Regions from separate parts of the Brevibacillus choshinensis genome, predicted to be linked through region 1. Evidence: riboswitches for the same ligand, from Rfam matches in the RefSeq annotation. Region 1 holds a riboswitch; the other holds the start of a gene.
What was found. Region 1 has a riboswitch for thiamine pyrophosphate ahead of thiC (phosphomethylpyrimidine synthase ThiC). Riboswitches for the same ligand answer to the same signal wherever they lie in the genome.

Region 1 (4,799 bases):
GTGTCGCTGACAACCGCGGAGAAGACTTACGTTTCCCCATAAGCTCTTCCTCCGGTTTCTCCTCTCCCATAATTGAAAGGCGGTTCACTTTGGCGCACGGCGTGTCTGATAGGAGCATTCCGTGCCATCTCTCCCCGTGAGGGAGGAGTTGAACAGCTGCCTCATCGCCTTGTGGTGATGGGGTATTTTTTTTGTCTTCGGGCACGATAAAAGGCAGGGTGTACCTCGTACAGCCACCCAGATCCTTTCCGAATAGGAGTGAATGACCTTGGCCGAAAAACAACCTTCCAAGCAAAAGCTCGAAGCATCGGAAGCCCAATCCATCGCAGATCGCACGGGAGAAGGCGTAGAGCAAGCGAGACAAATGCAATCCGAAGCCGATCAATCCGACATCATCAAACACGGACAATAAAGGGTGCCAGCCAGCCGTACTTCCAACGGCTGGCTTTTTTATCTGCTGAGATCCCCCTCACCTGCATTTTCCTTGGCGCACCTGTCGCGCGCAGCAAATACTAAAAAGCAAAGGCGCAGACTGGAGGAATGTCATGCATACGGTATGGAAAGGCTCGATCAGCTTTGGTCTGGTGAATATCCCCGTCAAAATGTTTACGGCAACTGAGGAGCGCGATATCCGCTTTCGCCAGCTCCACAAGGAATGCCATACGCCCATAAAATACACCAAGATGTGTCCCCACTGCCAGCGCGAACTCGAAGCCAGCGAGATCGTCCGCGGTTACGAATACGAAAAAGGGCATTTTGTCATCATCGACGATTCGGATCTGGAAGCCATTACGCCGGAAACCAGAAGGGCGATTGAAATTCTCGATTTCGTCGATTTGAAAGATATCGACCCGATCTACTTTGACAAAAGCTATTTTCTCTCCCCCCAGGAAACCGGCGATAAAGCCTATTCCCTTCTGCGCGCTGCCATGGAGGAGACGGGAAAGATCGCAGTCGCCCAGGTAACCATGCGCAATCGGCAGAGCCTGGCAGTCGTGCGCTTGTATGAGCATTGCATCATGCTGGAGACCATTTTTTACCCCGATGAGGTTCGTCCCGTGAGCCAAGTACCTGCCCTTCCGGATTTTAACGTTGCCTTGTCGGAAAATGAGCTGAAAATGGCCACGGAACTCATCAACAACATGACGGTCCCATTCGAACCAGGCAAGTATACGGACGAGTATCGGGCCGAGCTGCAGGCAATGATCGAGAAAAAGCTGGAGGGGCAAGAGATTGCTACGTCCCCTGCCGTACCGCGCACCAATGTCATCGATCTCATGCAAGCGCTGCGGGAAAGCCTCGAAGCGACTGGCGGAAATGGACCTGGTCCGATCAAGCTCGAGCCCGAACCGACGCCTGAGCCTGTGAAAAAGAAGACCGGCCGTAAACAGACCGCTGCAGCCCCAAAAGAGGCGGCCCCCGTCCAAAAGGCTGCAGGCGACACGACAGCCGGTTCCACCACCAAGACGCTGCGGAGAAAGAAAACAACAACCGTATGACAAGAGAAGAAAGACCAAAACCTGTCCGGCATGGACAGGTTTTTTGGTATGGGTCACACCTTCCTTTCTCAAACTTTTACTTGAAAATAGAAATGGGTGCCTGTATGCTAATCATGAAATCGATCAAGTACATAGCACGGGAGCTTGGGAATAACCAGGCTGAGAGGATGGCTGATTTGCCATCGACCGTTGAACCTGAACTGGGTAATGCCAGCGGAGGAATTGTCATAAACGACACGATCAGAACGTGTATCTTTAGGATACCCGTATCTGTTCTTCTCTCGCGTCTGGCGTCGCATGCTCCCATGCGGCGCTTTTTCATGGCGCGGGGATTCTTTCGCCTCCCGCAAGGTTCGCGCATTGTGCAACCATGACCAAGGAGGTTTTCTTATGCCCCACACATCCAGCACCCCCCCGTTTCAACTGTCACCAGTCGTATCCTTTCCAGGCAGCAAAAAAGTCTACGCGAGCGGAAGCAGACCTGATATTCGCGTCCCCATGAGAGAAATATCCTTGCATCCTTCTGAAGGACCGACGGGAGAGGTACCCAATCCCCCTCTCCGCGTCTATGACACCAGCGGAGAATACACCCGAGAAGGCTATGTTCCTGACAGTTCCCGCGGTCTTCCCCCTTTGCGTTCACGCTGGATCGAAGAGCGGGAGGATACAGAAGCCTACGAGGGGCGGCCCATCCAGCTTCGCGACAACGGCATTCGAAACGAAAATCGCCTGCATGAGGTCCCCTCTTTCCCACACGAAGGTCATCACCCCCTGCGAGCCAAGCAGGGAAAACCCGTCACTCAGCTTCACTACGCGAAAAGTGGCATCGTGACACCCGAGATGGAATTTGTCGCACTGCGTGAAGGAGTCGATCCCGATTTTGTACGTGAAGAAATCGCCAGGGGCAGAGCCATCATTCCCGTCAATATCAACCACCCAGAGAGCGAGCCCATGATCATCGGACGGAACTTCCACGTCAAGGTGAACGCCAACATCGGCACTTCTGCCGTCACCTCATCCATTGGAGAAGAAGTGGAAAAGATGATGTGGTCGGTTCGTTGGGGAGCGGACACGATTATGGACCTGTCTACAGGAGCACATATCCACACCACACGTGAATGGATCATCCGCAACAGCCCTGTCCCGGTCGGTACGGTCCCGATCTATCAGGCTTTGGAAAAAGTGAACGGCAAGGCGGAGGACCTGACTTGGGAGATCTATCGCGACACGCTGATCGAACAGGCAGAGCAAGGCGTAGACTACTTCACCATCCACGCCGGCGTCCTGCTCCGCTATATCCCCCTCACAGCCAAACGGGTGACAGGCATCGTCTCGCGCGGCGGTTCCATCCTGGCTGCATGGTGCCTGGCCCATCATAAAGAAAACTTCCTGTACACTCATTTTGAGGAAATTTGCGAAATTCTCAAAGCGTATGATATCGCTGTTTCGCTAGGAGACGGCTTGAGACCCGGATCGATCGCCGACGCCAACGACGAGGCGCAATTTGCCGAGCTGGAGACGCTAGGAGAATTGACGAAAATCGCATGGGAGCACGATGTGCAAGTTATGATCGAAGGCCCTGGACATGTACCGATGCATCAAATCAAAGAAAACATGGATAAACAGTTGACGATTTGCCATGAAGCCCCTTTCTACACACTCGGACCGCTGACCACCGATATCGCGCCAGGCTATGATCACATTACCTCGGCCATTGGGGCTGCCATGATCGGATGGTTTGGTACGGCCATGCTCTGCTACGTGACTCCCAAGGAACACCTCGGCTTGCCGAACAAGGAAGACGTACGCAATGGCTTGATCGCCTACAAAATCGCCGCGCATGCCGCCGATCTGGCAAAGGGGCACCCTCGAGCAAAGCAACGCGACGATGCCCTGTCCAAGGCACGCTTTGAATTCCGCTGGGTGGATCAATTTAACCTCTCGCTCGATCCTGAACGAGCGCGTGAGTACCACGATGAAACGCTGCCTGCAGAAGGTGCCAAATCAGCCCACTTTTGCTCGATGTGCGGACCTAAGTTTTGCAGCATGCGCATTACGCAGGATATTCGTGCGTACGCGCAGGTTAGGCAATTGAGCGAGGAAGCAGCGCTTGAAGAAGGGTTGCAGGAAAAAGCCGACGAGTTTCGCAAGGGCGGCAGCCGCATTTATAAGTAATGCATGCGAAAGGGAGGCAGTACCTGATGGAAGAAGCGTTCAGGCTGCGGGAAGAAATCGCGCGCCTTCAAGAAGCGATCCAGGAGCATCAACGCCAGCTCCTCGATTTGCAAAAAAGCTGCACACACCAGTTTCAAGAGTCCTCTCTCGCGCGAACGTGCGTGAAGTGCTCGCTAACCGAGAGCCTCTATTATTGACAAGGATGGAACGGCAAAAAGACCGAAGAGCCTCTCTCTTCGGTCTTTCTTTGCCACAACGGCTATCACTCATTCATAAAGCGGACACTTTCCCGACTCAAGCCGCCCAGACGCCACAAGGCTAGATTGTGGTACCCTTCACTTGAAATCACATTCGCCCAGGTCTTCAGCGTCGTCTCATCCGCATACCAGACCGTGTGCTTCTGTTTCTTTTCGTCTACATATTGAAAATGGATGCTGCCGCTCGCATTATCTCGTCTAGGCACCTCCACACTCGATTTCGCAAGCCCAGCAGCTTGCTCCTCGGTTACCGCTTTTACCTCTCCCGATTCCGACCAGTCAAACCCGCCAGCCGCGAGGGCGATGACCTTCTCTCCCGGCACTGTCTTCATGCGGGCTGCCAGCTCCATAATAAAGGAACGGTCTGCCTTGGGTCCTGGCCCGCTCTGAGTACCGTACAAGTTGTAGGCCATCATCACATATACGGGTCCCTTGGGCAAGGAGAGACTCTCGATCGGCGTCCGCGGTTCAAGTACGATTCGAAGCGTCTTCTCCTGCTCCTGGAGCCGCGTGTACAGCTCGTTGATAAAGGCCATCATGTTGTCCCAATCTTTTTCATCGATACGCTCGTAATCAATCTCCACCCCATGAAAATGATACGTGGACAGCGCCTCCATGATCTGATTGATATGCCTGGCGCGACTTTCCAGAGTGGCCATCAATCGGGTCACGATGGTCGGTTCCTTTTGGAGATCGGAGCCATCTTGGCGTTTCTGATCATTGACAATCGTTAAATCCACATGAACCAAGCTGCTTTTCCGAGCGATTTCTTGGACTTTGGGCAGTCCCTTTTTAAATTCGTCCGTAAACAAAAGGTTGTCCGACTCGTCGAAATACGCAGCGAACATTTGGACACTGGCCAAACCAT
Region 2 (4,799 bases), 500 kb from region 1:
GGACTGAACGAGCTGTTCCACCTACTGAAGAAATACGATTTGGCGACGCCTGAAGAAAGAGCTCTGCGGGAAGAAAAAATGGCACTTCTTCTGGGATAACTCCCCTTAGTCGAGCTGCTTGCGGCCGTTAAAGCCATCGTAGAGTCCGTGGTAGTGTGTGATGGATGACTCGCCCTCTCTCCAGCAGAGGAGGACTTCTTCGCCATTGATCATCGCCGGGAAATCAAAGAGTCCGATGTCGATATCCTTGACTTGGATCCCTTTGCTGATCAGCTAAGTGACACGCATTTGGGCTTCCATTTCCATGAATTCGAGGCGGCATTCTACGGCAAACAGCTCCTCTTCGTTAACAGGCTGTTCTTTTTTGATCTGTTCACGTTGCTGGTACAGCTTATAAAAAGTGCGTTTGGCTTCCTGCAAGAAGGATAGCTCTTCGCGTACATACGGCAATAACTCATTTGCTTCTTCACGAGTAAAATATTTTTTGGACAAGAGTACCACCTCCTGATCCTATTATACTAGCAACCCACCGCGGGAGAAAATGACGGAAGCATATCCGATGTGATTTTTGCTTTCTGCAGCAAGGAGCCGAGATGAAAGATCGATTGTATTATCAGGATGCCTATACGCAAACATTTACAGCAGACGTGGTGAAGCGGGGAACGGAGCAGGACGGTTCTCCCTTCGTCGTTTTGAGTCAAACCGCCTTTTATCCCACGGGTGGCGGCCAGCCATCTGATCAAGGGAAACTTGGCGGGATCCGTGTCATGGATGTGGAAGAAGTGGATGGAGAGATTCGCCATCGACTGTCAGATCCATTGCCGGAGAACGTGACACAAGTAGAGGGCCAGATTGACTGGGACCGCCGATTTGATCATATGCAGCAGCACGCGGGACAGCACATCTTGTCCGCTGCGTTCTTGGAAGTGGCGGGTGCAGAGACGCTGGCCTTTCATTTGGGCAAAGAGCGTGTCACGATTGACGTGAGACTGGATGATTTAAAAGAGGAACTCTGGGAGAGCGTCGAACAGAGAGCCAACCAGATCGTACTGGAGAACCGCCCGATCTCTGCCAGATTCGTGGATGATGAAGAACTGGCGACGTTGCCTTTGAAGAAGCAGCCGACCGTGACGGAAAACGTTCGCGTGGTCATCATTCCCGAATTCGATTACAATCCATGCGGTGGTACGCACCCGGCACATACCGGGGAAGTCGGCATGATCAAAATCTTGGGGTGGGAACGTCATCGGGGGAACATTCGTCTGGAGTTTATTTGTGGATGGCGCGCCTTGCGAGACTATACGAAAAAGCAAGCTGCAGTCAGGGAAGTGTCGAAGCTGCTGATGACCAGTGATTCAGAAGTGATCGCGCAGACGCAGAGACTGATTGCGGAGCGAGATGCGTTGAAACAGAGCTTGCAGGAGAAGGAGAAAGTTCTGCTGGAGGGAGAAGTCCGCCAGCAGCTGGAGCGAGCAAGCCAAGTCGGTCCTGTACGAATCGTGCAGCAAACCTTTACAGACAAAACCATTCAACAGCTCCAGCAATTCGCCCAGCAAGCTGTCGCGCAAGCTCCTGATGTCGTTTGCCTATTGGCCGCGACAGGAGAAAAACTGCAGCTTGTATTTGCCAGGGGACCCCAAGTCGACGTGGCAGTCAATCAGCTGATGAAGGATACGCTTCCCCTCGTCGAAGGACGGGGCGGGGGAAATCCAGCCATGGCACAAGGCGGTGGACAACCGAGCTTGCCTGCGGAAGAAGTGCTGGCTCATGCTCGCAGACAGCTGGAAGCTGCGCTGGCCTAAACCGGTAGAATGGAAGCATGGGCAATGCAAAAGGAGGAATTTAGGTTCATGTGGAACCCGGGAGATATTGTACGTGTGACCCAAAAAACAGGAGAGTATATCACTGAGGTGTTGGAAATCCATGATGCCAAGCTGCTGGTAAAGGTCTTGGCCGTCACGAAATTTCCTACCCAAGGAGATTTGCATACTTCCTATGAAGTGGACGTCCCCTTGTTTCACCAACGTCCGGCCTTGTCCTACCAAGAAAAATTCATGGTATTTAGCAACGCGGTCACGAGGTATAACGGCATGATTCCGGATTACCGAGAGTCTGTGCGTGTAGCCATGGAGCGCGAAATGGAGAAAATGAGAAAGATGTCTCAGTGGGCTGCTCGCTGTCTGCTTGAGCTGGAAGCCCTGCACAAGGAAACCTTTACAAATTCAAAATAGAGTGTTACTGTAGAACTCGAATGAACGACAATTGAATACGATGACTACCAAGCGGGAGCCGAGCGACGTCGGCTGAGATTGTAACGAGGGTGTTACTGACCGTTGAACCTGATCTGGGTCATGCCAGCGGAGGAAGAGGTATAACGAATCGTTATAAAACCAAACCATCCACGGCGGATGGTTTTTTTATAAAAACGATCTGCGTGATGATAGGGAAGACGGCTTCTTCTGTTTTGCTGGGTGAAATCCAGCAGTGGGAGGAGTCGTTTTTTTGTACTATCGGAAGTATTAAAACTTAAGGCTGATAGTATAAGCGCAACCAAGTCTGCACCAAAAAGCTTGGTGCAGCCAGGTTTCTAATGGATGGGAGGAATACGATGGTAGTTACGCTCAATGGAAAAAAGGTAGAACTGGCAGAAGAGATCAGGACGATCCGTGCCCTGCTCGCCTCATACCAGCTGCAGGAGAAAATCGTGGTAGTGGAACAAAACGGTGACATCATCGACCGTACACGCTACGAAGAATCACCGATTGCAGATGGAGATCGCATAGAAATCGTTCACTTTGTTGGAGGAGGATGATCATCATGGATACATGGAAAATTGGCCCTTACGAATTTCATTCCCGTTTGCTTTTGGGAACAGGGAAGTTTGCGGATTTAGAGACACAAGGCAAGGCGGTAGATGTTTCGGAGGCAGAAATCCTGACGTTTGCGATTCGCCGACTGAATTTGGAAAATCCGCAGGAGCCTAACTTTTTGGAACAGCTCGACTTGAATAAATACACGCTGCTGCCAAACACGGCGGGAGCCTATACCGCGGAGGAAGCAGTTCGCATCGCGCGCTTGGCAAAAGCATCCGGACTATGCGACATGATCAAGGTCGAAGTGATCGGGGACCCCAAAACCCTATTGCCTGATCCGATCGGAACTCTGGAAGCTTCCAAAATTTTGGTTGAAGAAGGTTTTATCGTTCTGACTTACACGAATGATGATCCAATCCTCGCTCGCCGACTTCAGGAAGTGGGCGTTCATGCAGTCATGCCAGGAGCTTCTCCAATCGGTTCCGGCCAAGGAATTGTCAATGAAAATAATCTCCGTTTCATTATCGAAGATGCAAAAGTGCCGATCATTGTCGATGCAGGCATCGGGGCGCCGGCCGATTGCGCGAAAGCGATGGAGCTGGGTGCAGATGGCGTGCTCTTGAATACAGCCGTAGCTTTGGCGGACAATCCCGTGCTCATGGCAGAAGCGATGAAGCTGGGTGTGGAAGCAGGACGCAAAGGGTTCCTGGCTGGACGCATTGCGAAAAAACGGTATGCGTCTGCGAGCAGCCCGACCGAAGGGATGATTGAGTAGCATGAGAGGGCTCGCGGCAGCAGTCGAGGCTATCGCCAACCGAGGGGACGAACTGTTTGACTTGCTGGGCAAGCTGGTGTCACAGCCAACCGTGAGTCCCCCGGCTCGCAACAGTGAGCAGGCCCAGAGCTTGATTGCGGGGGAGCTGCAGGAAATGGGCTTTGACATCGATCGATGGCCCGTGTATCCCGGTGACGATAATGTCGTGGGACGACTGCCGGGAACTGCTTCAGAAGAGTCCAAGAGCTTGATCATCAATGGCCATATCGACGTCGCGGAAGTAGGAGATGACACGGGATGGACGTATCCGCCATTTACGTTGACGACAGGACCGGACGGCAGATGGTACGGTCGCGGGGTGGCAGATATGAAAGGCGGATTGGCTGCCAGCTTGTTTGCCATCAAAATGCTGCGAGAGCATGGCGTCGAACTAAAGGGAGATCTTCTCTTCCAGTCGGTCATCGGTGAAGAAGCCGGAGAAGCTGGGACCCTCGTGGCAATTGAGCGAGGCTACAGCGCCGACTACGCCGTTGTCGTCGATACGAGCAATCTGCATATGCAAGGGCAAGGCGGAGTCATCACAGGCTGGATTACGATTGAGAGCCCGACGACCTTGCATGATGGGATGCGGGCCAAAACCATCCATGCCGGCGGGCGCGTCCACGGTGCTTCGGCGATTGAAAAGATGATGAAAATCATCGCATCCTTGCAAGAGCTGGAACGTCACTGGGCCGTCATGAAAACCTATCCCGGATTCGCACCTGGGAGCAATACGATTAATCCTGCTGTGATCGAAGGCGGAAGACATGCCGCTTTTATCGCCGACAAGTGTGCGCTGTGGATTTCGGTCCATTTTTATCCAGACGAATCCTACGAAGACATCATTCGCCAGATCGAGGATCATGTTTGCCGTGCTGCGTCTGCTGATGTGTGGTTACGCGAGAATCCACCGACGTTTCGCTGGGGAGGTCGTTCCATGATCGAGGAGCGAGGTGAAATTTTCCCCTCCCTCGAAGTAGACCGCAGCCATCCCGGACTAGCTGCGCTGCAAAACGCTTACGAAGCTCAGGTCAAGCGAGCTCCTGTTTTGGACATGTCTCCTACGGTGACCGACGCAGGCTGGTTTGCGCACGCAGGAATCCCTGCTGTCCTGTTCGGCCCTGGAGAGCTCGCGCATGCGCACGCGGTGGATGAATCCATCGATCCCGAGC

Region 2: it holds a riboswitch for thiamine pyrophosphate, as region 1 does, so the genes downstream of both, thiS (sulfur carrier protein ThiS) here and thiC (phosphomethylpyrimidine synthase ThiC) in region 1, are expected to answer to the same signal.

The regions. Positions count from the first base shown of each region.
Region 1 covers NZ_CP069127.1:3,618,259-3,623,057, forward strand. The annotation lists gene JNE38_RS18250 (hypothetical protein) at 269-412, shown strand; gene JNE38_RS18255 (non-homologous end joining protein Ku) at 546-1,499, shown strand; TPP riboswitch at 1,626-1,740, shown strand; gene thiC (phosphomethylpyrimidine synthase ThiC) at 1,890-3,674, shown strand; gene JNE38_RS18265 (hypothetical protein) at 3,701-3,871, shown strand; gene JNE38_RS18270 (glycosyl hydrolase family 18 protein) at 3,937-4,799, opposite strand, start outside.
Region 2 covers NZ_CP069127.1:3,118,902-3,123,700, reverse strand. The annotation lists gene JNE38_RS15745 (50S ribosomal protein L7ae) at 1-99, shown strand, start outside; partial or broken gene JNE38_RS15740 (DUF2203 domain-containing protein) at 106-492, opposite strand; gene JNE38_RS15735 (alanyl-tRNA editing protein) at 594-1,802, shown strand; gene kapB (kinase-associated lipoprotein KapB) at 1,851-2,231, shown strand; TPP riboswitch at 2,273-2,383, shown strand; gene thiS (sulfur carrier protein ThiS) at 2,609-2,812, shown strand; gene JNE38_RS15720 (thiazole synthase) at 2,818-3,588, shown strand; gene JNE38_RS15715 (acetylornithine deacetylase) at 3,590-4,799, shown strand, end outside.